DNA from 3 places in the Caldimonas aquatica genome. Region 3 is predicted to be linked to each of the others. Evidence: predicted binding sites of a transcription regulator. Region 3 holds the regulator's gene; each other region holds the start of a gene.
What was found. Region 3 encodes FNR, which switches genes on or off when oxygen is low (the NO sensors DNR and NnrR bind a similar motif). Its sites were predicted from a motif close to TTGATNNNNATCAA; they were not measured.
Positions count from the first base shown of each region.

Region 1: the regulator FNR is predicted to act here: its motif matches at 1,962-1,975, upstream of OMP39_RS00140 (DUF2249 domain-containing protein).
Region 2: the regulator FNR is predicted to act here: its motif matches at 5,363-5,376, upstream of OMP39_RS11445 (type IV pili methyl-accepting chemotaxis transducer N-terminal domain-containing protein).

Region 1 is NZ_CP110257.1:22,555-30,101, reverse strand. Features, by position in the region: gene OMP39_RS00145 (nitric-oxide reductase large subunit) at 1-1,545, opposite strand, end outside; gene OMP39_RS00140 (DUF2249 domain-containing protein) at 1,607-1,879, opposite strand; gene OMP39_RS00135 (Rrf2 family transcriptional regulator) at 2,106-2,681, opposite strand; gene OMP39_RS00130 (hypothetical protein) at 2,780-4,915, shown strand; gene OMP39_RS00125 (urate hydroxylase PuuD) at 4,929-6,140, opposite strand; gene uraH (hydroxyisourate hydrolase) at 6,180-6,539, opposite strand; gene OMP39_RS00115 (GntR family transcriptional regulator) at 6,603-7,436, shown strand; gene puuE (allantoinase PuuE) at 7,466-7,547, shown strand, end outside.
Region 2 is NZ_CP110257.1:2,513,347-2,520,893, forward strand. Features, by position in the region: gene OMP39_RS11430 (NarK family nitrate/nitrite MFS transporter) at 1-1,125, opposite strand, end outside; gene OMP39_RS11435 (MFS transporter) at 1,152-2,432, opposite strand; gene OMP39_RS11440 (response regulator) at 2,598-3,275, opposite strand; gene OMP39_RS11445 (type IV pili methyl-accepting chemotaxis transducer N-terminal domain-containing protein) at 3,327-5,237, opposite strand; gene pobA (4-hydroxybenzoate 3-monooxygenase) at 5,397-6,578, opposite strand; gene OMP39_RS11455 (helix-turn-helix domain-containing protein) at 6,744-7,547, shown strand, end outside.
Region 3 is NZ_CP110257.1:2,019,240-2,026,786, forward strand. Features, by position in the region: gene OMP39_RS09135 (ABC transporter substrate-binding protein) at 1-571, shown strand, start outside; gene OMP39_RS09140 (2-hydroxymuconate tautomerase) at 607-798, shown strand; gene OMP39_RS09145 (RcnB family protein) at 932-1,312, shown strand; gene icd (NADP-dependent isocitrate dehydrogenase) at 1,435-2,688, opposite strand; gene OMP39_RS09155 (sulfite exporter TauE/SafE family protein) at 2,896-3,558, opposite strand; gene hemN (oxygen-independent coproporphyrinogen III oxidase) at 3,558-4,952, opposite strand; gene fnr (fumarate/nitrate reduction transcriptional regulator Fnr) at 5,187-5,909, shown strand; gene OMP39_RS09170 (hypothetical protein) at 5,980-6,279, opposite strand; gene OMP39_RS09175 (FixH family protein) at 6,331-6,618, opposite strand; gene ccoG (cytochrome c oxidase accessory protein CcoG) at 6,633-7,547, opposite strand, start outside.

The DNA.
Region 1 (7,547 bases), 1.4 Mb from region 3:
GTTGGCGGTGGCCGTGCGGATCAGGCCCAGGCGGGTGAAGATCAGCGCGATGACGGCCGTGGCGAACACCTCGAAGAAGCCTTCGACCCACAGGTGCACCAGCCACCAGCGCCAGTACTCGATCATCGAGTAGTGCGTGCCCTGGCCCCAGGTGAGCGAGGTCGCGTAGAAGCCGCCGATGCAGGTGGCCGACAGGAACACCATCGCGATCAGCCCGCGCGTCTCCGACGGACGCTTGAGCGCCGGCCACAGCGCGCGGCCCATCAGCAGCAGCCAGAACAGCAGGCCCACGAACAGCAGGATCTGCCACACGCGGCCCATGCTGGTGAACTCCAGCCCCTGGTTGCCGATCCAGAACGTGAAGTCGGCGCCCTGGCGTTGCAGGTGGCCGAGCCAGCTCGTGGCGGTTGAGCCGACGACGATGGCGATCAGCGCCCAGAACAGCACGTCCACGCCCAGCTTCTGCAGCCTGGGCTCCTGCCCCGAGAGCAGCGGCGCGATGTACAGGCCCGTGGCCAGCCAGGCGGTGGCGATCCAGAAGATGCCCACCTGGGTGTGCGCCGTGCGGCTCACCACATAGGGCAGCACCTCGGCCAGCGGCAAGCCGAACAGGCTCTGGCCTTCGACCGCATAGTGCGCGGTGACGATGCCCATGCCGATCTGCAGCAGGATGAGGCCGATCACCGCGAAGAAGTACTTGCGCGTGGCCCGCATCGAGGCCGTGGCCTTCGCGCCGAAGAGCGGGTCGGTCTTCGGCGCGGCCGGCTCCTCCTCGTGCTTGCGCGCGCTGTGGAACCACAACATCGCGGCGATGCCGCCCAGCAGCAGCACCACGCTCACGATGGACCACATCGCCGCCGAGGTGGTCATCGTGTTGCCCACCAGCGGCTCGTGCGGCCAGTTGCTGGTGTACGACAGGCCCTGCTCGCCCGGCCGGTCGGTGGCCGCCGCCCAGGCCGACCAGAAGAAGAACGCCGCCAGCGCCTTGCGGTCGTCGGCCGAGGGCAGCGCGTCGGCCGTCATCGCGTAGGCCTCGCGCAAGCCGTCGAACTCGGGGGCTGCGCCGAACAGGCCCGCGTAGTGCTGCGCCGTCTGCTCGATGGCCCGGGCACGCTCGCGCGAGACGACGATGACGCCGCGCGACCCGTCGTAGGTGTTGCGGCGGAACTCGCTCTTGACCCACGCGTCGAGGGCGCCGCGCTGCTCGACGCCCAGCTGCTCGTAGGGCTTGCCGTAGCGTTGCGCGGCCCCGAGGTCGCGCAACGCCAGCGCCTCGCGGTGCAGCCAGTCGGCCGACCAGTCCGGCGCGACGTAACTGCCGTGGCCCCAGACGGTGCCCAGCTGCTGGCCGCCGGCGGCGAGCCAGGCCTGCTGGCCGCGCGTGACCTCGCCCTCGCCGAACAGCACCTGGCCGTCCTGGCTGACCACCGCCTTGGGGATGGGCGGGGCCTGGAGGTGGATCTGCCAACCCAGGAAGCCCAGGGCGGCGAACGAAAGCAGGAAGATGACGCCCAGCCATCTCCACAGGGTGCGGGTGGATCTCATCGGGGAACCTCGTCGGTGGATGGGGAAGGAGGGCCGGCCGGGCGAGCCGGCCCCCGAGGGCTCATTGGCAGGAGCCGCAGCAGGTGGAGCCCGCCGCCGGCGCCAGCTTGACGATGCGCACGCGCCAGACCTCCGGGCCGCGCTCGAGGTAGTCCCAGCCGAACGCGCCGGGCAGCTCGGCCTGGAACTGGTAGTACAGCGGCTTGGGATCGTGGTCGTTCACCAACTCCATGGCGTGGCCCGGCTCGAGCTTCGCGAAGGTGGAGAAGATGAGCGGGTGCCGCTCGCGCGGCACGATGGTTCGCACATCGACGGTGGTGACGGTGAGGGTCATGCAAACGCTCCAAAGATGTATCTCTGATACAGCTATTCTGGGCGAGCCCCCACCCCCAAAGCAATACGATGGGTACATCTTTTTGAGCGAGGTCAAGGAGCGGCACCGGGCTTCGTGGAAGAAGCCCCGCCGGCGTGGAGACGCGCCTCCACCCACTCCTGGGTGCACTCTTGCAGCCCGAGGGGCTCGGTGCGCCTGCCTGTGATGCGCGCCGGGCGCGCGACACTCAGCGGTTGCGACTGCGGGACGCGGAGCGGCTCGCCGGGCGAGGCCGCGTCGCGGCATGGGCTGCCGGCTGGCCGACGATGGGGATGGTCTTGCGGGCCGCTCGCACCGGCGAGGCGCCACGTGCCGGCGCAAGCTCCATCCCGAGCAGCTGGGCGGCCGCGGCGGTGGAGCCCACCGCGTCGGCGAGCGTCATGCGGTCGAGCTCGCGCATGAAGGCCTCGACGGCGCGCTGCAAGCCCCGCTTGAGATTGCAGGTGGCGAGGATCGCGCAGTCGTGGACGGCGCCGCGCTCATGGCATTGCACGACCGAGAAGTCCTTCTCGGCCATGCGCACCACGTCGCCGATGGAGATCTGAGAGGGGGCCCGTGCGAGGCGCGCGCCGCCTGCGCGCCCGCGCACCGTCTCGATGAAGCCGTGCTGGCCGAGCTCGTGCACGATCTTCATCAGATGGTTGCGCGAGATGCCGTAGGCCCGCGCCATCTCGTCGATCGTGGCCACGCCCCCTTCGCGGTGCTTGAGCGCCAGGTAGATCAGCACCCGCAGGGTGTAGTCGGTGTAGACCGTAAGGCGCATGGCGGGGGCTCGGCGAAAAGATGTGCGGCGCATACATTCTAACTCACCCGTACCTGCGCGCGCGCCGCAGGCACGAAGAATGCCTCCGGCCTGGGCGCATGAAGACATCGACAGACACGCCGCACCGTTGGCAATTCGAACGCGCCGGGGGCATGGACCAGGTCGTCTTTCGCTCGGGCGCCGACATCCTCCGTCTGGACGAGCTGGACCAGACCTTGTGGGCCGCACTCGCCTGCCCGACCCGGGGGCTGGCGCTCGACGACCGCACGCTCGACCTCCTCGACACCGACGGCGACGGCCGCATCCGCCCGCCGGAGGTGCTCGCGGCCACGCAGTGGATGCGCGAGCGCCTGAAGGACGCCGACCGCCTGCTGCTCGGCACCGATCGCCTGCCGCTGGACGCGCTGCGCGACGACACCGCCGCGGGCCGGGCCCTGCGCGACGAGGCCCGGCGCACGCTCGAACTGGCGGGCCGGCCGTCGGCCCCCGAGGTGGGGCTGGACGACGTGCTGGAGCGGCTGCGCAACGTCCACCGGCAGCGCGCCAACGGCGACGGCGTGGTGCCGGCGAGCGCCGCCGACGACGAAGACCTCGCGCAACTGATCCGCGACATTCAGCGCACGCACGGCAGCACGACGGACCGCAGCGGCGAGCCGGGCGTCGACCTGTCGCGCGTGGAGGCGTTCTTCCGCGACGCCGAGGCCTGGGTCGCGTGGCGGGCCCAGCGGCCGGGGCCGCAGGCGCAGGTGCTGGGCCCGCACACCGAAGAGGCGGCCGCCACGCTCGCGCGCATCCGCCCCAAGATCGAGGACTACTTCACCCGCTGCCGGCTCGCAGCATACGACCCGGCGGCCGTGGGCGCGATGAACCCGACGCCCGAGCAGTACCGCGCGCTGGCGGCCGCCCGGCTCACGCCCCAGGCGGCTGCGCTGGCCGAGCTGCCGCTGGCGGTGGCGGCCCCCGGCCGGCCGCTGCCGCTCGTGCGCGAGGCGGTCAACCCCGCGTGGGCCGACGCGCTCGACGCCTTGCGCACGCAGGTGGTCGAGCCGCTGCTCGGCGGCTCGCGCGAGCGACTCACCGAAGCCGAATGGCACGAGCTCGATCGACGGCTCGCGCCCTGGCGCCGCTGGCTGGAGGGCAAGCCCGGCGCGCCGCTGGACGTGCTGGGCACCGCCCGCATCGACGACGTGCTGCGCCGCCCCGAACTGCGCGAGCGCCTGGTGCAGCTGATCGAGGACGACCGCGCCGCCGCCCCGCAGCACGACCGGCTGGTCGATCTCGAGAAGACGCTGCGCCTGCAGCGCGACCTGCTCAGGCTGCTGCACAACTTCGTCTCGTTCCGCGACTTCTACAGCCGCCGCGGCGCGATCTTCGAGGCCGGCACGCTCTACCTCGACGCGCGGCGCTGCGACCTCGCGGTGGACGTGTCCGACCCCGCACGCCACGCCACGCTCGCCGGGCTGGCCAAGGCGTACCTCGCCTACTGCGAGTGCCGCCGCGGCGCGCACAAGCGCACCATCGCCGTCGCCTTCACGGCCGGCGACGCGGACTTCCTGCTCGTCGGGCGCAACGGCGTCTTCTACGACAACGACGGCCTCGACTGGGACGCGACGATCACCAAGGTGATCGAGAACCCGCTGAGCGTGAGGCAGGCTTTTCTGGCGCCGTACAAGAAGTTCCTGCGCCTGGTGGAGGAGCAGGTGGCCAAGCGCGCGGCAGCCGGCGAGAAGCGCGTGCAGGAGCGCCTGAGCGCGGCGGCCACCGGCGTGGCGACGCTCGACCAAGGCGCCAAGCCCGGCGCCCCGCCCGCTGCGCTGAAGCGCCGTGTGGACGTGGGCACGGTCGCGGCACTGGGCGTCGCGTTGGGCAGTATCAGCACGGTGCTCGTCGCCCTCGTCACGCGCTTCATCGAGCTGGGCTGGTGGATCCCGGTCGGCGTGCTCGGCTTGATCCTGGCGATCTCGGGCCCGAGCATGTTGATCGCGTGGCTCAAGCTGCGACAACGCAGCCTCGCCCCGATCCTCGACGCGAGCGGCTGGGCCATCAACGGCCGGCTGCGCCTCAATGTGCCGATGGGCCGCGTGGTCTCGCGCACGGCGCGCCTGCCGCGCGGCGCCCGCCGCCGTGCGCCCGCGCTGGACGCGCCCCCGGCCGCCTGGGCACGGGCCTGGGCCGTGGGCGCGCTGGCGCTCGCCGGGCTCGGTGTCGCGGCGGCGGCGATGTGGCTTCCTTGAGAGGCGGCAGCCGCTAGTTCGCCGGTGCGCCGGCCTCGAACCACCGCTTGATCAAGGCCCGCTCGTCCTCGGTGATCTGCGTCGCGTTGTTGAGGGGCATGAGCTTGAGCACGGCCACTTGCTGATACACGGCCTGCGCGTGCTGACGGATCAACTGCGGCGTGTGCAGGGCCACGTTCTTCTGCGCGAGCTGGGCGTTGTGGCACATCGCGCAGCGCTGCGCCACCACCGCCTGCACCTCGGCAAAGCGCACCGGCCGCTGGGCCTGTGCGGGCGCCGGGGCCTGCGGCGCGGGCGCGAGCCACAGCGCCAGCCCGACCAGCACCGCGGTGCCGACGAGCGCGTGCTCCCACGGCGTGCGCTTGCCCTGCACGTGCGCCTTGTGGCGCGCGACGAAGCTGTGGCGGATCAACGCACCGGCGAGCATCAGCAGCACCAGCACCAGCCAGTTGTGCGGCCCGCTGTAGAGCCAGCCATAGTGGTTGGACAGCATCGCGATCAGCACCGGCAGCGTGAAGTAGGTGTTGTGCACGCTGCGTTGCTTGCCGCGCTGGCCGTGCAACGGGTCGGGCTGCTGGCCGGCGCGCAGTGCCGCCACTACCTTGCGCTGGCCGGGGATGATCCAGAAGAACACGTTGGCGCTCATCGCGGTGGCGAGCATCGCGCCCACGAGCAAGAAGGCCGCGCGCCCCGCGAAGAGCTGGCAGGCCAGCCACGAGGCGAACACCACGAAGGCGGACACCAGCACGCCGACGACGAGGTCGCCCCGAGGCCGCTGCCCGAAGGTGCGGCAGATCGCGTCGTACACCAGCCAAAAGGCCACGAGGAAGCCGAGCGAAGCGACGGCGGCCGCCGCCGGCGACCAGTCGTGCACGCTCTTGTCCACGAGGAACGTGCCGGCGTTGAAGAGGTACAGCACCGTGAAAAGGCCGAAGCCGGTGAGCCAGGTGGAATAGCTCTCCCAGTACGACCAGTGGAGCTTGTCGGGCAGCGGCAGCCAGCGCGGGGCCACCATGTACTTGTTGGAGTGGTAGAAGCCCCCGCCATGCACGGCCCACATCTCGCCGTCCACGCCTTTGGCTTTGAGGTCATCGTGCGTCGGCGGCGTGAGGCTGTTGTCCAGCATCACGAAGTAGAACGAGGCGCCGATCCAGGCGATCGCGGTGATGACATGGGCCCAGCGCAGCAGCAGGTTGGCCCAATCGAGCAGGTAGGCGGTGTCCATCGCAGGGGGTCGGGGCGATCGGGGAAGAAGGGGGCCCGCTCAGGAGCCGCGATAGGTGCCGTAGCTCCAGGGGCTCACGAGCAGCGGCACGTGGTAGTGGGCCTGCGCATCGGCAATGCCGAAGTCCAGCGTCACGGTGTCGATGAAGGCCGGCTCGGGCAGGCTCACGCCCTTCGCGCGGAAGTAGGGCGCCACCTCGAACAGCAGCCGCCACCGGCCCACCGCCATCTCGTCGGGGCCCAACAGCGGCGCGCCGCCGGTGCGGCCGTCGCTGTCGAGGGTGACGGTCTTCACCGTCTGGGCATGCCCGTCGGCGCCGACCTTCTGCAGCGTGACCTTCATGCCGGCGGCCGGACAGCCGTGCGCGGTGTCCAGCACATGCGTAGTCAAGCGACCCATGGGCATCTCCTTGCGATCCGCCGAAGTGTATACACTTTGGCATTCAATTTCGCCGTTGCCGCCATGCCCCGCCCGACCTTGCCCCCGAAGGCCGCTCCTGCGACGTCCTCTCGCCGGCCCCCGCCCGCCCCGGCGGCCGAGGCCCGGGCCGCTCACCTGCGGCTGGCCGTGCCCGCCTCGGCCGCGCCGGCCGACACACGGCGCGCGGCGGCGGCGCTCGCGCCCGGCGCCGCCCCCGGCAGCGCGACGGCCCGCATCGTCCAGGCCGTCACCGATGCGATCGTCGAGCGGCGGCTGATGCCGGGCACCAAGCTCGTGGAGCAGCAGATCGCCGACATCTTCGCCGTCTCGCGCACCGTCGTGCGGCAGGCGCTCAACCAGTTGAGCCGCGACCGGCTCGTCACGCTCGAGCCGGCGCGCGGGGCCTTCGTCGCGATGCCGAGCGTCGAGGAGGCGCGCCAGGTGTTCGAGGTGCGCCGCATGCTGGAAAGCGCGATGGTCCGGCAACTGGCCGCGCGCATCACCGATGCGCAGGTGGCGCAGCTGCGGCAGCACCTGAAGGACGAGCGCGCGGCGGTCGCCCGCATCGACGTGCCCGGCCGCACGCGGCTGCTGGCGGACTTCCACGTGGTGCTCGCGCGGCTGCTGGGCAACGAGGTGCTCGCGGAGCTGCTGGCCGACCTGCTCAAGCGCTCGTCGCTGATCTCGCTGATGTACCAGTCCTCGCACTCGGCCGAGCATTCCCAGCAGGAGCACGTCGAGATCGTCGATGCGCTCGAGCGCCGCGATGCCCGCGCCGCGGTGCGCCTGATGGAACGGCACCTCGCCAGCGTCGAGCGCAACCTGCGCCTCGACCCGCGCGCACCGGACCTCGCCGCGGTGCTCCAGCCGCGCTGAAGGCCCTTTCCACCCTGGACGCACGCCCGATGAGCCACCCCCGCTACCCCCGTGACCTGCGCGGCTACGGCCGCAACCCGCCCCACCCGCAATGGCCGGGCCGCGCCCGCG
Region 2 (7,547 bases), 490 kb from region 3:
GCGCTCGGTGAGGAAGATCACCGGGATCATGCGGAACGTCGAGCCATTGCCCACGCCCGAAGCGGCGAACAGCAACAAGAAGGAGATCAGGAACAGCGTGAAGTTGCCGCCCTGCCCGCCCTTGGGCAGGAAGGCGAGCACCGCCAGCACCCCGAGACCCATCACGATGAACGTCCAGAACGTCACGCGGGCGCCACCCAGCTTGTCGGCCAGCCAGCCGCCCACCGGGCGGATCAGCGCACCGACCAGCGGGCCCAGCCAGGCGTACGACAGCGCGTTCACGCCCGGGAACTGGCTCTTGATGAGCAGCGGGAAGCCCGCCGAGTAGCCGATGAAGCTGCCGAAGGTGCCGATGTAGAGCCAGCACATCAGCCAGTTGTGCTTGCGCTTGAAGATCACCGCCTGGTCCGCGAAGCTGGCCTTCGCCTCGGACAGATCGTTCATGCCGAACCATGCGGCCAACGCAGACACGGCGATGAACGGCACCCAGATGTACCCGGCGTTCTGCAGCCACATGAGCGTCTGCGTGCCTGCCTTCTCCACGATCTGAGGCTGGCCGCCGAGCGAGCCGAACACCCCGGCGGTGATCACGAGCGGCACGACGAACTGCACCAGCGACACGCCCAGGTTGCCCAGGCCGGCGTTGAGGCCCAGCGCCGTGCCCTTCTGCGCTTTCGGGAAGAAGAAGCTGATGTTGCTCATGCTCGAGGCGAAGTTGCCCCCGCCGAAGCCGCAGAGCAGCGCCAGCAGCACGAACACCTCGTAGGGCGTCTCCGGGTTCTGCACTGCCAGGCCGATACCGATGGACGGCAGCAGGAGCGAGGCCGTGGAGATGGCCGTCCACCGCCGCCCACCGAAGATCGGCACTGCGAACGAGTAGAAGATGCGCAGGGTCGCGCCGCACAGGGCCGGCAGCGAGGCCAGCCAGAAGAGCTGGTTGGTCGAGAACCGGAAACCGACCGCGGGCAGGTTGACCACCACCACCGACCAGACCATCCAGACCGCGAACGCGAGCGTGAGCGCGGGGATGGACAGCCACAGGTTGCGTTGGGCGACGGCGCGCCCCTCTTTGGACCAGAACGCCGGGTCCTCCGGGTTCCAGTGACGAATGACATGCGAAGCCATGGAAACGCTCCTTCGAAGATCGGGGCTCAGGCCCGCGCCGGTGCCGTGCCGGCCTCGGGGCCCATCACACGGGTGCGCCGCACCTCGGTGAAGTACATCCAGATGAGAGACACCCACACCACGCCGTACAGCAGCATGAAGGCGCTCGAACGGATGCCGGTGATGTCCAGCAGTGCGCCGAACATGATGGGCAGGATGAAGCCGCCCAGCCCGCCGGCCAGCCCGACGATGCCCGAGATCGCACCGATGTTCTTCGGGTAGTCGTCGGCGATGTACTTGAATACGCTCGCCTTGCCGAACGCCCACGCGATGCCGAGCACGAACATCAAGACGGTGAAGGCGTACACGTTGAGACCGATGTGGAAGGTCTTCGGGCCTTCGAGCGTGAGGATGGTGAAGTCGGTTTGCGGGTAGCTCAGCAGGAACAGGCAGATCCAGCTCACCCACATCACCCACCACGTGACGGCATGGGCGCCGTACTTGTCGGACAGCCAGCCGCCGATCGCACGCAGCACGCCGCCGGGCAACGAGAAGCACGCGGCCAGCAGCGCCGCGACACGGATGTCGAGTCCGTACTCGCCGACGTAGTACTGCACCATCCACAACGACAGCGCCACGTAGCCGCCGAAGACGATGCTGTAGTACTGGCAGTACTTGAGGACCGTCGGGTCCTTCAGCGCCTTGAGCTGGTCCACGAAGCGCACGTTGCTGGGCACGAGGTGGGCGGGGTCGTGGTAGCTGAAGATCCAGAACAGGATCAGGGTGCCGAGCATCACTGCCGCGTACACCTGAGGCACCATCGTCCAGCCGAACGCCACCACCAGCGCCGGCGCCACGAACTTGTTGACGGCGGCCCCGGAGTTGCCTGCTCCATACACGCCCATCGCAAAGCCTTGCCGCTCCTTCGGGAACCAGCGGGCCACGTAAGGCGTGCCCACCGAGAACGAGCCGCCGGCCAGGCCAACGAACAGGCCGATCACGATGAAGTGCCAGAACTCGGTGGCATACGACATCATCCAGATGGCCGGGACGGTGGCAGCCATGAGGATGGCCATCACGATGCGACCGCCGTAGCGGTCGGTCCAGATGCCCAGCGGCACGCGCACGAGCGAGCCGGTGAGAACGGGCGTGGCCGTGAGCAGGCCGAACTCGGTGGCGTTGAGGTTGAGCGTCTTCTTCAGCGGGATGCCGATGACGCCGAACATCATCCACACCATGAAGCAGACGGTGAACGCGAGCGTGCTGACGATGAGCACCGACACGGCCTGGCGCCGGCGGGCGTCACTCGCGACAGGGGTTGCGGCCATCGTGTTTTCCTTCTTTCAAACGATGGCTCCACTGTAGGAAGAGCGCGCCTGCGCGAACATTCTCCGCTTGGGTCGAACGCTTGCTTCCAAAGAACGACAGGGCCCGCGGGCCCTGTCGTTCGAAAGAACTACACCGGCCGCTTTCGCGCCGGTGTTTGCGCTGCCTCAAGCCAGGCCGCGCCCGCTCGCATACACGGCGGCCTGCACCCGCGAGGTGAGGTTGAGCTTGCGCAGGATGCGCTGCACGTGGATCTTGACGGTCGTCTCGGCGATGCCGAGGGTGCGCGCGATCTCCTTGTTGCTCGCACCGCGCGCGATCTCGCGCAGGATCTCCGTCTCCCGCGGCGAGAGCCCTCCGTGGCCAGCGTCGGACTCGGGCTCCTCCGCTTCCTCGGCTTGTGCGGGGCTGGCGGTCGCACTGCGGAAGGCTGCAATGAGCTTTTCGGTCATCTCGGGGCTCACCACCGACTCGCCGCGCATCGCACGCCGGATGCCGTCGATGAGCATCTCGCCCTCGACCGTCTTGAGCAGGTAACCGGCCGCACCGGCCTTGAGCGCGGCCGCCAGATCGGCCCCATCCTCGCTCACCGTGAGCACGATGATGCGGCAGCCGGGATGCACCTCGCGCAGGCCGGGGATCGCGTCGACGCCACGCACGCCGGGCAGGTGGTTGTCGAGCAGCATCACGTCGGGGCGCAGCTCGGCCAGCAGGCGCTGCGCCTCTCCTGCATCGCCGGCTTGGCCCACCACCTGCAACGTGGGCTCCTGCGCCAGCAAGGCGGCCAGGCCGCGGCGGAACAGGTTGTGATCGTCCACCAGGAGGATGCGGATCGGCGCGTTCATGGGCAAGCGATCGGAAGTCCGGACGGAAGTGTGCGAAGCCTCACGATACCGTCACGACACCGCCTCCGGCAAGGTGCGCGCCTGCTCGGCCGCCGCCGTGCGCGGCGGCAGCGTCAGCAGCACCGAGGTGCCCTGCCCGGGCGCGGACTGGATCTCGATCGTCGCGCCGATGCGTGCCGCCCGTTCGCGCATGATCGCCAGTCCGACGTGGGTGGAGTCCGGCGCGCCCGAGCGGGCATCGAATCCCTTGCCGTCGTCGCGGATGCGACAGCGCCACACCGGCCACTGGTCCACCTCCACCCAGGCATGCGTCGCCTGGGCATGTTTGCGCACGTTGGACAAAGCCTCCTGCACCACGTGCAGCACCTGGATCTGCACGTCCGCGTCCAGCGGCAGCCCCGGCCCGCGCACCTCTAGGCTGGCCCCGATACCGGTCTGATGTTCGAACTTCTGCAAAGTCGTGCGCAGGGCCACCTCGATGTCGTCCGCGTGCGCGCGGGTGCGAAAGTGCAGCAGCAGCTCCCGCACGTCGGCATTGCTCTCGCGGATGCCCATCTCGATCTCGCCGAGCACGCGCTCGATGCCCTCGGCGTCGGCGCGCGCCACGGCCTGCCGCAGCAACGGCACTTGCAGCTTCAAGAAGGCGAGCGACTGCGCGATCGAGTCGTGCAGCTCGCGCGCGAGCAAAGCGCGCTCCTCGGCGATGGCCGACTCGCGCTCGATCGCGGCTGCGCGCAGGGCTTCCATCGCGCCGGCCAGGTGCTGGCCCATGGCCTCGTACAGGCCGCGCTCGTCTTCGGCCAGCACCACGTCCCCGCGATAGAACAGGTCGATCTCGCCCAGCGTGCGCTGGTGGGTGCGCACCGGCACCGTCACCAGGGTTCGGTAGCCGGCCTGCTCGCAATGCGGCAGCGCGGGGCCGGAGCGCGCTTCGCGGATCGGGATCACCCGCACCGGGGCGGCGTCGTCGCTCGTGCCGCAGTGGCACTGGCCGGCCACCAGGCACCGCTCGGCCTCGGCCATCGGCTCGGGCAGGCAGTCGTTGCCGGCCATCACGAAGCGTTGGCGGCTCGCATCGCTCCAGCGCACGGCCACGGCATCGGCCTTCGCGACGGTGCGCACCTTCTTCGCAAAGCCTTGCATCAGCGCCTCGATGGAGGTCGCCGACGACACGAAGCTCGAGATCTCGTACAGCGCCGAGAGCCGCTCGCGTTTCACCTCGAGCCGCGCGGTCTTCTCGCGCACCTTGTCCTCGAGGTCGCCGTATGCCTGCCCCAACTGCTCGGCCATGAGGTTGAAGCCCCGCGCCAGGTCGCCGAACTCGTCCTGCGTGCGGGCCTCGATGCGCTCGGAGAAGTCGCCTTGCGCCAGGCGCTGCAAGCCCCGTTGCAGGCGGGCCAGAGGCTCCAGCACGAGCAGGTAGCCGGTGTACATGAGCGCGATCGCGCTGGCGAGCGCGAGCCCCATGATCGCGAACTGGACCACGTGGAGCAGTGCCGTCCAGCGCGACAGATGGTGCTCGATCGACGAGACGAAATCGTCGACGAGGATCACGAACGCGTCGGCCTCGTCCAGCACGCGCCCGCCGTCGGGGCGGGCCGGCCCGAGCCAGCGGGCACGCAGTTCCTTCCAGCGGTCCTGCACCGCCAGGAAGCGCAGGTGGACCTCCCCGTCGCGCGGCACGAACAGCGGTCGGCGCGGGTCGTCGTGCTCCAGCAGGTCCAACCCGCGCTCGAAGCGCTCGGCCTGGGCCTGCAGGTCGGCCGGCGACGCATGGGGCAAGGCCAGCGCGAGCCGGTAGCTCATCATCCTCAGCCGCCCGGCTTCGTTGACCGCGGCCGCGCCGCCTTCGAGCTGCCAGCTCACCCACAGCGTCAGCCCCGTCGAGCCCAGAGCCAGGACCAGAAAGGTGATGCCCACGACGAACAGCTTCGTCGAGAGCTTCCAGCGAAAGAATCCCATGCGCGCTCCACGTCCCCGGTCGTCGCCGCCGCGGCCCAGCCCAACCGGGCCGGCACGGCGAACGCATCCCCGCCCGGCGGGGCTCCGGGTCAGGGGCATCGTAGGCGGCGCACATCAGGGCGACCTTGACGTTCGTCAAGGTCGGACCCTGGGCGGGATTCAGTCCTCGAAGGGAAGTCCGACATAGTTCTCGGCCAGCGACGTCGACGCCGCCTCCGAGTGCACGAGGTAGTCCAGTTCGGCCTCCTGGATCTTCTGCCCGAACTCCCCATGCTCGGGAAAGCGGTGCAAGAGGCTGGTCATGTACCAGGAGAAGCGCTCGGCCTTCCAGATGCGGCGCAGGGCTTTCTGCGAATAGTGGTCCAGGCCGGCGCTGCTGCCCTCCCGGTAGTGTTCGATCAGGGCGCGCGAGAGATAACGCACGTCCGACGCGGCCAGGTTGAGCCCCTTGGCGCCGGTGGGCGGCACGATGTGGGCCGCATCGCCGGCCAGGAACAGCCGCCCGAAGCGCATCGGCTCGGCGACGAAGCTGCGCAGCGGCGCGATGCTCTTCTCGATCGACGGCCCGGTCACCAGCCGCTCCGCGGCCACCGGGTCCAGCCGGGCGCGCAGCTCGTCCCAGAACCGCTCGTCACTCCAGTCCTCCACCTTCTCGGTGAGCGGCACCTGCACGTAATGCCGGCTGCGCGTGGGCGAGCGCATGCTGCACAGGGCGAAGCCGCGTTCGTGATGGGTGTAGATCAGCTCGTCGGACACCGGCGGGGTGTCCGAGAGGATGCCCAGCCATCCGAAGGGGTAGACCCGCTCGTACGTCTTGATCGCCTGCGCCGGCACGCTCGCCCGGCACACGCCGTGAAAGCCGTCGCATCCCGCGATGAAGTCGCACTCGATCTCGTGCGTGCGGCCGTCCTTCTCGTAGCGCACCCGCGGCCGCGCGCCGTCGAAATCGTGGATGCTGACGTGGGCCGCCTCGTACACCGTGGGCAAGCCCTCGGCCTCGCGCGCGTCCATGAGGTCGTGCGTGATTTCCGTCTGGCCGTACACCATCACCGACTTGCCGCCGGTGAGCCGGTGCATGTCGATGCGGTGGCGCTCGCCCTTGAAGGCCAGCTCGATGCCGTGGTGCACCAGCCCCTCGCGGTGCATGCGCGCCCCCACCCCGGCCTCGTCCAGAAGGTCCTGGGCGATCTGCTCGATGATCCCCGCCCTGATGCGGGCCAGCACGTACTCCTTGCTGCGCTGCTCGAGGATGAGGTTGTCGATGCCCGCCTTGTACAACAGCTGCCCCAGCAGCAGCCCCGAGGGTCCGGAGCCGATGATGGCCACCTGCACCTTCTTCATGGCATGTCTCCTTGTCTTGTATCAACGAGATTAGGCGGCTGCGGCCCGCGTGCAAATAGACGGAAAACACAAAGGCTTGGACAATCGGAACATTCGTGCGACAGGTGGCGCCCGAGGTCGGGCGCCCGCTGCCGCGCCGGGGGCACCCGCCCCGCCCGTCCCGCCATGAAGTCCGTTCCCACCTACGCGCTGTACGGGGAGCATGAGCAGCCGCTCATCCCGGAGAACCTGCATCTGGAGTCGATCGCAGAGCGCAGCCGTCTGTACGACTGGGAGATCCGACCCCATCGGCACGACGTGTTCGTGCAGTTGCTATGTCTGGGCGCCGGTGACGGCGAGGCGGTGTTCGAGGACCGGCGGCTGCCCTTCGCCGCGCCGTGCGTGATCTTCGTGCCGGCCCTGGTCGTGCATGGCTTTCGTTTCTCGCGCGACGTCGACGGGGTGATCCTGACCGTCGTGCAGCAGCAAGTCGACGCGCTGCTGCAAGCCACCCCGGGCCTGGCCGAGCGGCTGGCCCATCCGGCCTGCCTGCAGTTTCCACGCGAGGCCGACCGCCTCTGGTTCGAGCCCGTCCGCCAGCAACTGGGCGTGCTGGCGCAGGAACTCGCCGGCGATGCCCCCTGGCGCCTGACCGCGCTGGCCGCCTGCCTCACCCAGTTGCTCGTGCGGGTGGGCCGCGCGGCCGAGCATGCCGCCGGGCAAGCCGCAGGCGGCTCGGGCCGGGGCCTGCAGCACGCCCGGCGCTTTCGCGCCCTGCTGGAGCGGCACTACCGCGAGGAGCGCCGGATTCCCTGGTATGCCGAGCAGCTGGGCCTCACGCCGACCCAGCTCAACCGCATCTGCCGCGGCGTGCTCGGCACCTCCGCCCTGGGGGCCTTGCACGGGCGGCTGCTGCTGCAGGCGCGGCGCGATCTGGCCTACACCTTGCTGAGCGTCAAGGAGATCGCGCTGTCGCTCGGTTTCTCGGAT
Region 3 (7,547 bases):
CGACGCCCGCGTGAACATGGTCACCGGCGTGCTGCCCCCCCCGGTGGCGCAGGCCTTCTTCGAGGCGGCGCGCCAGGTGGGCTACCAGCCGCGCATGGCCACGATCGCGAAGGCCTTCCCCTTCCCGGACACGGTGGACCGCAGGAGCCTGCCGGGGCTGGCGCTGTGCAACGAGGTCTGGTGGTCGCCGGCCTGGCCGTTCCGCTCCGGCCTCACCGGCGAGACTTCGGCCCAGATCGTGCGCGAATACGAGCAGCGCACCGGACGGCAATGGATCCAGACGCTGGGCTTCTCCCACGCGCTGGTGGACCTGGCAGCACAGGTGATCCAGCAGGCGGCCGAGCCGACCCGGCCCTCGCTGGGCCAGGCCCTGCGCCGCATCCAGGCCCGTACCGTGGTGGGCCCGCTCAGCTTCGCGGGGCGCATGCCCGCGCTCAACGTGTGCTCCACGCCGGCCGTGGGCGGCCAGTGGCTGAAGGACGAGCGGGGGCGCTGGGTGCTGCAGGTGGTGGACAACACCCGCTCGCCGTTCATCCCCGTCACCGCGAAGTTCGCCACCGTCCCGCTGTGACGCCCCTTTCACCTTTTCCGACAGAGGACAACCCCATGCCATTTGCACAGATCTACCTGATCGAAGGCCGCACCGAAGAACAGAAAAAGGCCGTCATCGAGAAGGTCACCCAGGCACTGGTCGAGGCCGTCGGCGCCCCGGTGGCGAACGTGCGTGTCTGGATCACCGAGGTGCCCAAGGAGAACTGGGGCATCGCCGGCGTCACGGCCAAGGAACTCGGCCGCTAGCCTGGCACGGGAGCGCCTGTCGCTCCCGCTTCACGCGTCTTTACACAGCCTTACCCGCCGTTTGCCGCCGCACGCAAGACGCAAAGGGTGGCGCTGCACACTGAAGCTGTCCCGTTCACCAAGGAGCAGCCTCATGCAAGCACGCACCCTGATCGCCCTGGCCACCCTGGCCCTCGGCCTGCAGGCCGGCCTGGCCCACGCCCAGCCGCGTGACCGCCACGCCCCTGCCCCCCGCGTCGAGCATCGCCATGGCCCCGTGCACGGCCATCCCGCTGCCCGCCCGGCCCACCCCCCGGTCGTCGTGGTCCAGCCCGTCCGCGTCGCGGCGCCGCGCCATCACTTCCACCGCGGTGCCCGGCTGCCCGTCGCCTACCGCCACCACGTGGTGCATGACTGGCGCGCCCACCGCCTGAGCGCCCCGCCACGTGGCCACCACTGGGTGCGCGTGGGCTCGGATTTCGTGCTGGTGGCCGCTGCGACCGGCATCATTGCCCACTTCGTGCTGGCTCACTGAGCCGGGCACACGCCGCAAGGCCCCAGCTCGGCGCCATGCGCCAGCCAAGAAAAAACCCCGCTTCTCGCGAAGCGGGGTTTCCATCTGGACCGGCCGGCCCGGCCGTGCCGGGCCGCGGCGGATCACATGTTGTCGATCATCACCTGGCCGAAGCCCGAGCAGCTGACCTGGGTCGCGCCGTCCATCAGGCGGGCGAAGTCGTAGGTCACCTTCTTGCTCTGGATGGCCTTTTCCATCGAGCTGATGATCAGGTCGGCGGCTTCCTTCCAGCCCATGTGGCGCAGCATCATCTCGGCCGACAGGATCTCGGAACCGGGGTTCACGTAGTCCTTGCCGGCGTACTTCGGCGCCGTGCCGTGGGTGGCCTCGAACATCGCGACCGAGTCGGACAGGTTGGCGCCCGGGGCGATGCCGATGCCGCCGACCTGCGCGGCCAGCGCGTCGGAGATGTAGTCGCCGTTCAGGTTCAGCGTCGCGATCACCGAGTACTCGGCCGGACGCAGCAGGATCTGCTGCAGGAACGCGTCAGCGATGGCGTCCTTGATGACGATGTCCTTGCCGGTCTTCGGGTTGGTGAACTTGCACCACGGGCCGCCGTCGATCAGCTCGGCGCCGAACTCGCGCTGCGCCAGGGCATAGCCCCAGTCGCGGAACGCGCCTTCGGTGAACTTCATGATGTTGCCCTTGTGCACCAGCGTCACCGACGGCTTGTCGTTGTCGATGGCGTACTGGATGGCCTTGCGCACCAGGCGCTCGGTGCCTTCCTTGGAGACCGGCTTGATGCCGATGCCCGAGGTTTCCGGGAAGCGGATCTTCTTGACGCCGAACTCGTCCTGCAGGAACTTGATCAGCTTCTTGGCCTTGTCGCTCTGGTAGTCGAACTCGATGCCGGCGTAGATGTCTTCCGAGTTCTCGCGGAAGATCACCATGTCGACCTTCTCGGGCTCCTTGACCGGCGAGGGCACGCCCTTGAAGTAGCGCACCGGGCGCAGGCAGACGTACAGGTCCAGCTCCTGGCGCAGCGCGACGTTCAGCGAGCGGATGCCGCCACCGACCGGGGTGGTCAGCGGGCCCTTGATCGAGACCACGTATTCGCGCACGGCATGCAGCGTCTCCTCGGGCAGCCACACGTCCGGGCCGTACACCTTGGTCGACTTCTCGCCGGCGTAGACCTCCATCCAGTGGATCTTGCGCTTGCCACCGTAGGACTTGGCCACCGCAGCGTCGACCACCTTGATCATCACGGGCGTGATGTCGAAGCCGGTGCCGTCCCCCTCGATGTACGGAATGATGGGATTGTCGGGAACGTTGAGCGAGAAGTCCGGGTTGACCGTGATCTTCTGGCCACCCTCGGGCACCTTGATGTGCTGGTACATGTGAGAAAGCTCCGCGGAACGTGGTTGGTATCGGGTTCTTGCGCGAACGAAAGATTCTAAGTCAGGGCGGCTTTCAGACGACTTTCACCACCCCTGCGGGAGACGGGGCTGGGCCGGCCCCTCGGGGGGTCAACCGTGAGGCGGCGCCCGCCTTTGCCCCACGTACCTGGAGGCGGTGGCGCGCCCAGGGGCGCCACCCGAGCCCGCTCAGCACACCCCGGCGGCCACCTTGGACCACACGCCATGGCCGAGGGCCCACGCGGACGAGGCGAGCAGGAAGCCCCCCGCCAGCCGCACGGCGAGGGTGCCCCCGCCCGCCCGGGCGCCGAAGCGCTGCCACAGCATGGGCCCGACCTGGAGGCCGAGCGCCGAACCGAAGGCGAAGGCCGCCATCACCAGGGCCCCCTGCCCGGCTCCTGGGGCGAGTGCCGCCACCATCAGGGCGGAGTACAGAAGCCCGCACGGCAGCAGCACCCACAGCAGCCCCGCCGCGAAGGGCACCTGCAGGCTGGACCAGCCGAGCGTGCGGTGGCGCATCTCCTGCCAGACGCGGTGAGCCAGACCTTCGAGCCAAGCCGGCTGACGACCGCGCCAGACCAGGGCGATCCCGAGCGCGAGCACGGCCACGTGAAACAGCGCCCAGAAGGGGCGCAGCCAGGCGCTGTGCTCGGCCCCCCACTGAAGGGCGCCAGCCGAGGTGGCCACCACGGCGCCCAGCGTGGCATAGCCGGCCAAACGGCCGAGCTGGAACGACAGCAGGCGCGGCCGGGTGCACCCCACCCCGGCGGTCGCAGCGCCGCACATGGCCACGCAGTGAGGACTGCCGGCGAGCCCCATCAACAACGCGGTGAAGACGAGTCCCGAGACCATCAGATGATCTTGGAGAAGCGCTGGCGGCTGCGGTCGGCCTGGAGGTAGCGGTCGAACACCATCGCGATGCCACGCACGAAATACCACCCCATGGGCGTGACGCACACGCCGTCGGGCTCGATCGTGACCAACCCCTCCTCGGCCAGCGCCGCCAGCCGTTCCAGTTCGGCGGCGAAGTAGCGGCGGAAGTCGATGAGATACGAGACCTCGATCGACTCGAACACCACGTGCCCCTGGCACATCAGCGCCATGATGACCGCACGGCGCACGAGGTCGTCCCTGTCGAGCGCGAGACCGCGCACCACCGGGAAACGCCCCTGCGCGAGTGCATCATAGTACTCGGGCAGCGTCTTGGCATTTTGGCTGTAGGTGGCGCCGATGCGGCCGATGGCCGACACCCCCAGCCCGATCAGATCGCAGTCGGGCTGCGTGCTGTAGCCCTGGAAGTTGCGATGCAGCCGGCCCTGGCGCTTGGCCACGGCCAGCGCGTCGTCATGCAAGGCGAAGTGGTCCATGCCGATGTACGCATAGCCCCGGCCTAGGAAGCTGGCGATGGCCCCCGACAGCATCGAGATCCGGTCCTCAGCGCTCGGCAGCTCGCTGGCATCGATGCGGCGCTGAGGCTTGAAGCGCTCGGGCAGATGCGCATAGGCGTACAGCGCGATGCGGTCGGGACGCAGCTCGCCGACCTGCTCGAGCGTGCGGGCGAACGACGCCGGGGTCTGTCGCGGCAGTCCGTAGATCAGATCCACGTTGAGTGACTCGAAGCTCAGCTGGCGGGCGGCTGCCATCAGCTCGGCGACGCTCTCGCGAGACTGGGCCCTGTGGACCGCCTTCTGAACCTGGGGGTCGAAGTCCTGCACACCGAAGCTCAGCCGGTTGAAGCCGAGCCGCGCGAGATGTGCAAGACGATCGGGAGTGACGGTGCGAGGATCGACCTCGATAGAGTACTCGCCGCCGGGAACGAGCCGGAAAGCCCGGCGCAGGCTGCCCATCACGCGCTCCAGTTCCGCATCGGATAGGAAGGTGGGCGTGCCGCCTCCGAAATGTAGCTGGGATACGGCCTGCGCGGAGCCGAGCACCTCGCGGTGCATCGCGATTTCGCGGTCGAGCGCGTCCAGGTACTCGCCGGCGCGCTCGTGGTGCTTCGTGATCACCTTGTTGCAGGCGCAGTAGTAGCACACCGACTCGCAGAACGGGATGTGGACGTAGATCGACAACGGAGCGTGCAGCCCCCCCACCCCGCTGGCGCGTTGCTCCAGTGCCTGACGGTAGTGCGACTCCGTGAAGGCCTCCACGAACCTGTCGGCCGTGGGATACGACGTATAGCGAGGGCCGGGCACATCGAAGCGGGCCAGCAACTCGCGATCGAGAGGAGGAAGGACGGTCTCCATGGTGGCTCCACTGTGCCAAGGCAGAACTCCGGGGCGCTTGATCTGTCTCAAGGTCACGGTCGCTGCGACGCGAAAGAATCCCACCCGTACTTGAGGATGATCATGCTGCTCCACCGTGCCCGCTCCCGCTCCACTGTGATCCGGTCCGCGAGGCAGGAGTCCGTATGGGACGCGGGGTCACCTCGGGAAAGCCACGGCCATCCGATAATGGGTTCCACCGGAACTGCGAAGAAGATGATCAAACTCAACGAACTGAAGGTGGCCTGCTCCAGCTGCAATTTGCGGGAGCTGTGCTTGCCGGTGGGCCTGTCGCGCCCAGAGCTGGAAAAGCTCGACACGCTGGTTGCCACCCGCAGGGCGGTCAAGCGCGGTGAGGCGTTGTTCCACGCGGGCGATCCGTTCCAGTCCCTCTACGCCGTGCGCACCGGCTTCTTCAAGACCTGCATCTCCTCCGAGGACGGGCGGGATCAGGTGACCGGCTTCCAGATGGCCGGCGAGCTGCTGGGGCTGGACGCGATCAGCCAGGATCGCCACACCTGCGATGCGGTGGCCCTGGAAGACTCGCAGGTCTGCGTCATCCCCTACTCGCAGCTGGAGTCGCTTTCGCGTGAGTTCACCGAACTGCAGCACTCGTTCCACAAGATCATGAGTCGGGAGATCGTGCGCGACCACGGAGTGATGTTGCTCCTGGGCAGCATGCGCGCAGAAGAACGGCTTGCCGCCTTCCTGCTCAACCTGACGCAGCGCCTGCATGCGCGGGGCTTCTCTCCGTCTTCGCTGGTGCTGCGCATGACGCGCGAGGAGATCGGCAGCTATCTCGGCCTCAAGCTGGAGACGGTGAGCCGCACCTTCTCGAAGTTCCAGGACGAGGGGCTCCTGGAAGTCAAGCAGCGCCAGATTCGCATCTTGGACCAAGAAGGCCTGCAGAAGCTGGTCAACTCGGCCAACAACTGCTGAGCCTAGCCCTCGGGTGCGATGCGCTGCCGCCGCTGGCGGCGGGCCCGCCTTCTCGCTGACCCGCGGCTCTTCAGGACGCGGACCGGTGCTGCGGGCGCGGGCAAGCAGGAGGGCGCTGATCCGCCGTCAGAGGACAGCGGTTGACCTCGAAGGGCGAGCGCGCCAGCAAGGTCGTCAGCATGCTGGACAGCATCGTGGCCGCCCAGAAAAGGAAGAAGGCCAGGGTGTAGATCGCCATCGGCGACAACTCGATCGCGCCGCCACCGAGCCAGTGCAGGTCACGCGGGTCGACGAAGGCGAACACCAACATCTCGATCAGGCCCGCCACCAGAAACGCGGGCCAGGCGATCCACATCCACCGCTGCGCCATCCATGCACTCCTTCGGCGGCGCATCGTCGCGCCGCCTGATCCTTTGAGGGCTCATCGCCCGGGCGTTCCACCCGTGGCCGCGTGGTTGCGGACCTCGAGCGCGGGGCGGACGGCCGGGGCTTCCGACGCCGCGGCCTGGCGCTCGGCCATGGTCTTGTTGATCTCCAGTCCACGACGGTAGTAGTCGGGATCGACCACCGGATCAGGACGCGACACCGCCAAGACGAGGGTCGCCACGCCGGCCAGGATGACGGCCGCAGGTCCGCCCACCACGAGCCACATCATAGGTTCGCGCCACCATGCGCGGGGCTGGGTTTTGGAGGGTTCGAGGGTTTTCATGGGGGCTCCTGCGTTCAGCGCGGCACCAGGAAGGTGGACTTCTCGTGCACCGTGCGAGCGGCCTCCTCGCCGTCCGGCAACCGCTCGATAGCGAACTGGATGGGGCTGGAGCGCCCGGCCAGCTCGGCGGCAGACTCCGGGGGGACCTGCACACGAACGGCCACCCAGCGGGATTCGGCCGGTGCGATGTCGACCTGCGAGTGCGAGGCGACCGAGATGCCGGCGATGCCTTCCACCGAGATCCGGTAGCGCTGCTCGCGCTCGGTGCTGTTCATGATCTGCAGCCGGTACACGTTCTCGACGCGGCCGTCCTCCACGATGCGGGCAAGGGCACCCCGGTCTCGGATGACGTCGACCTTGAACGGGCTGCGCAGCGCGATGCTCGCGACGAAGGCGAGGCTGATGCCGAGCAAGATCGCGCCGTAGATCAGCACCCGCGGGCGCAGTACCCGGCGAAACATCTGGGCGCGTGTCCACCCGTGCTCCATGCCGTTCTCGGTGGAGTAGCGGATGAGCCCGCGCTCGTAGCCCATCTTGTCCATCACGCCGTTGCAGACGTCGATGCATGCGGCGCAGCCGATGCATTCGTACTGCAGGCCGTCACGGATGTCGATGCCGGTGGGGCAGACTTGCACACACAGCGTGCAGTCGATGCAGTCGCCCAACCCCGCCGCCTTTGGATCGATCTTGCGCGAGCGCGAGCCACGGGGCTCGCCGCGTTGCGTGTCGTAGGTGATGATCATCGTGTCCTTGTCGAACATCGCGCTCTGGAAGCGCGCGTAAGGACACATGTACTTGCAGACCTGCTCGCGCATGTAGCCGGCATTGCCGTACGTTGCGAAGCCGTAGAAGAACACCCAGAAGGTCTCCCAGGGGCCGAGGGCGAAGCTCGCGGCAGCCGCTATCAACTCGCGCACGGGGGTGAAGTA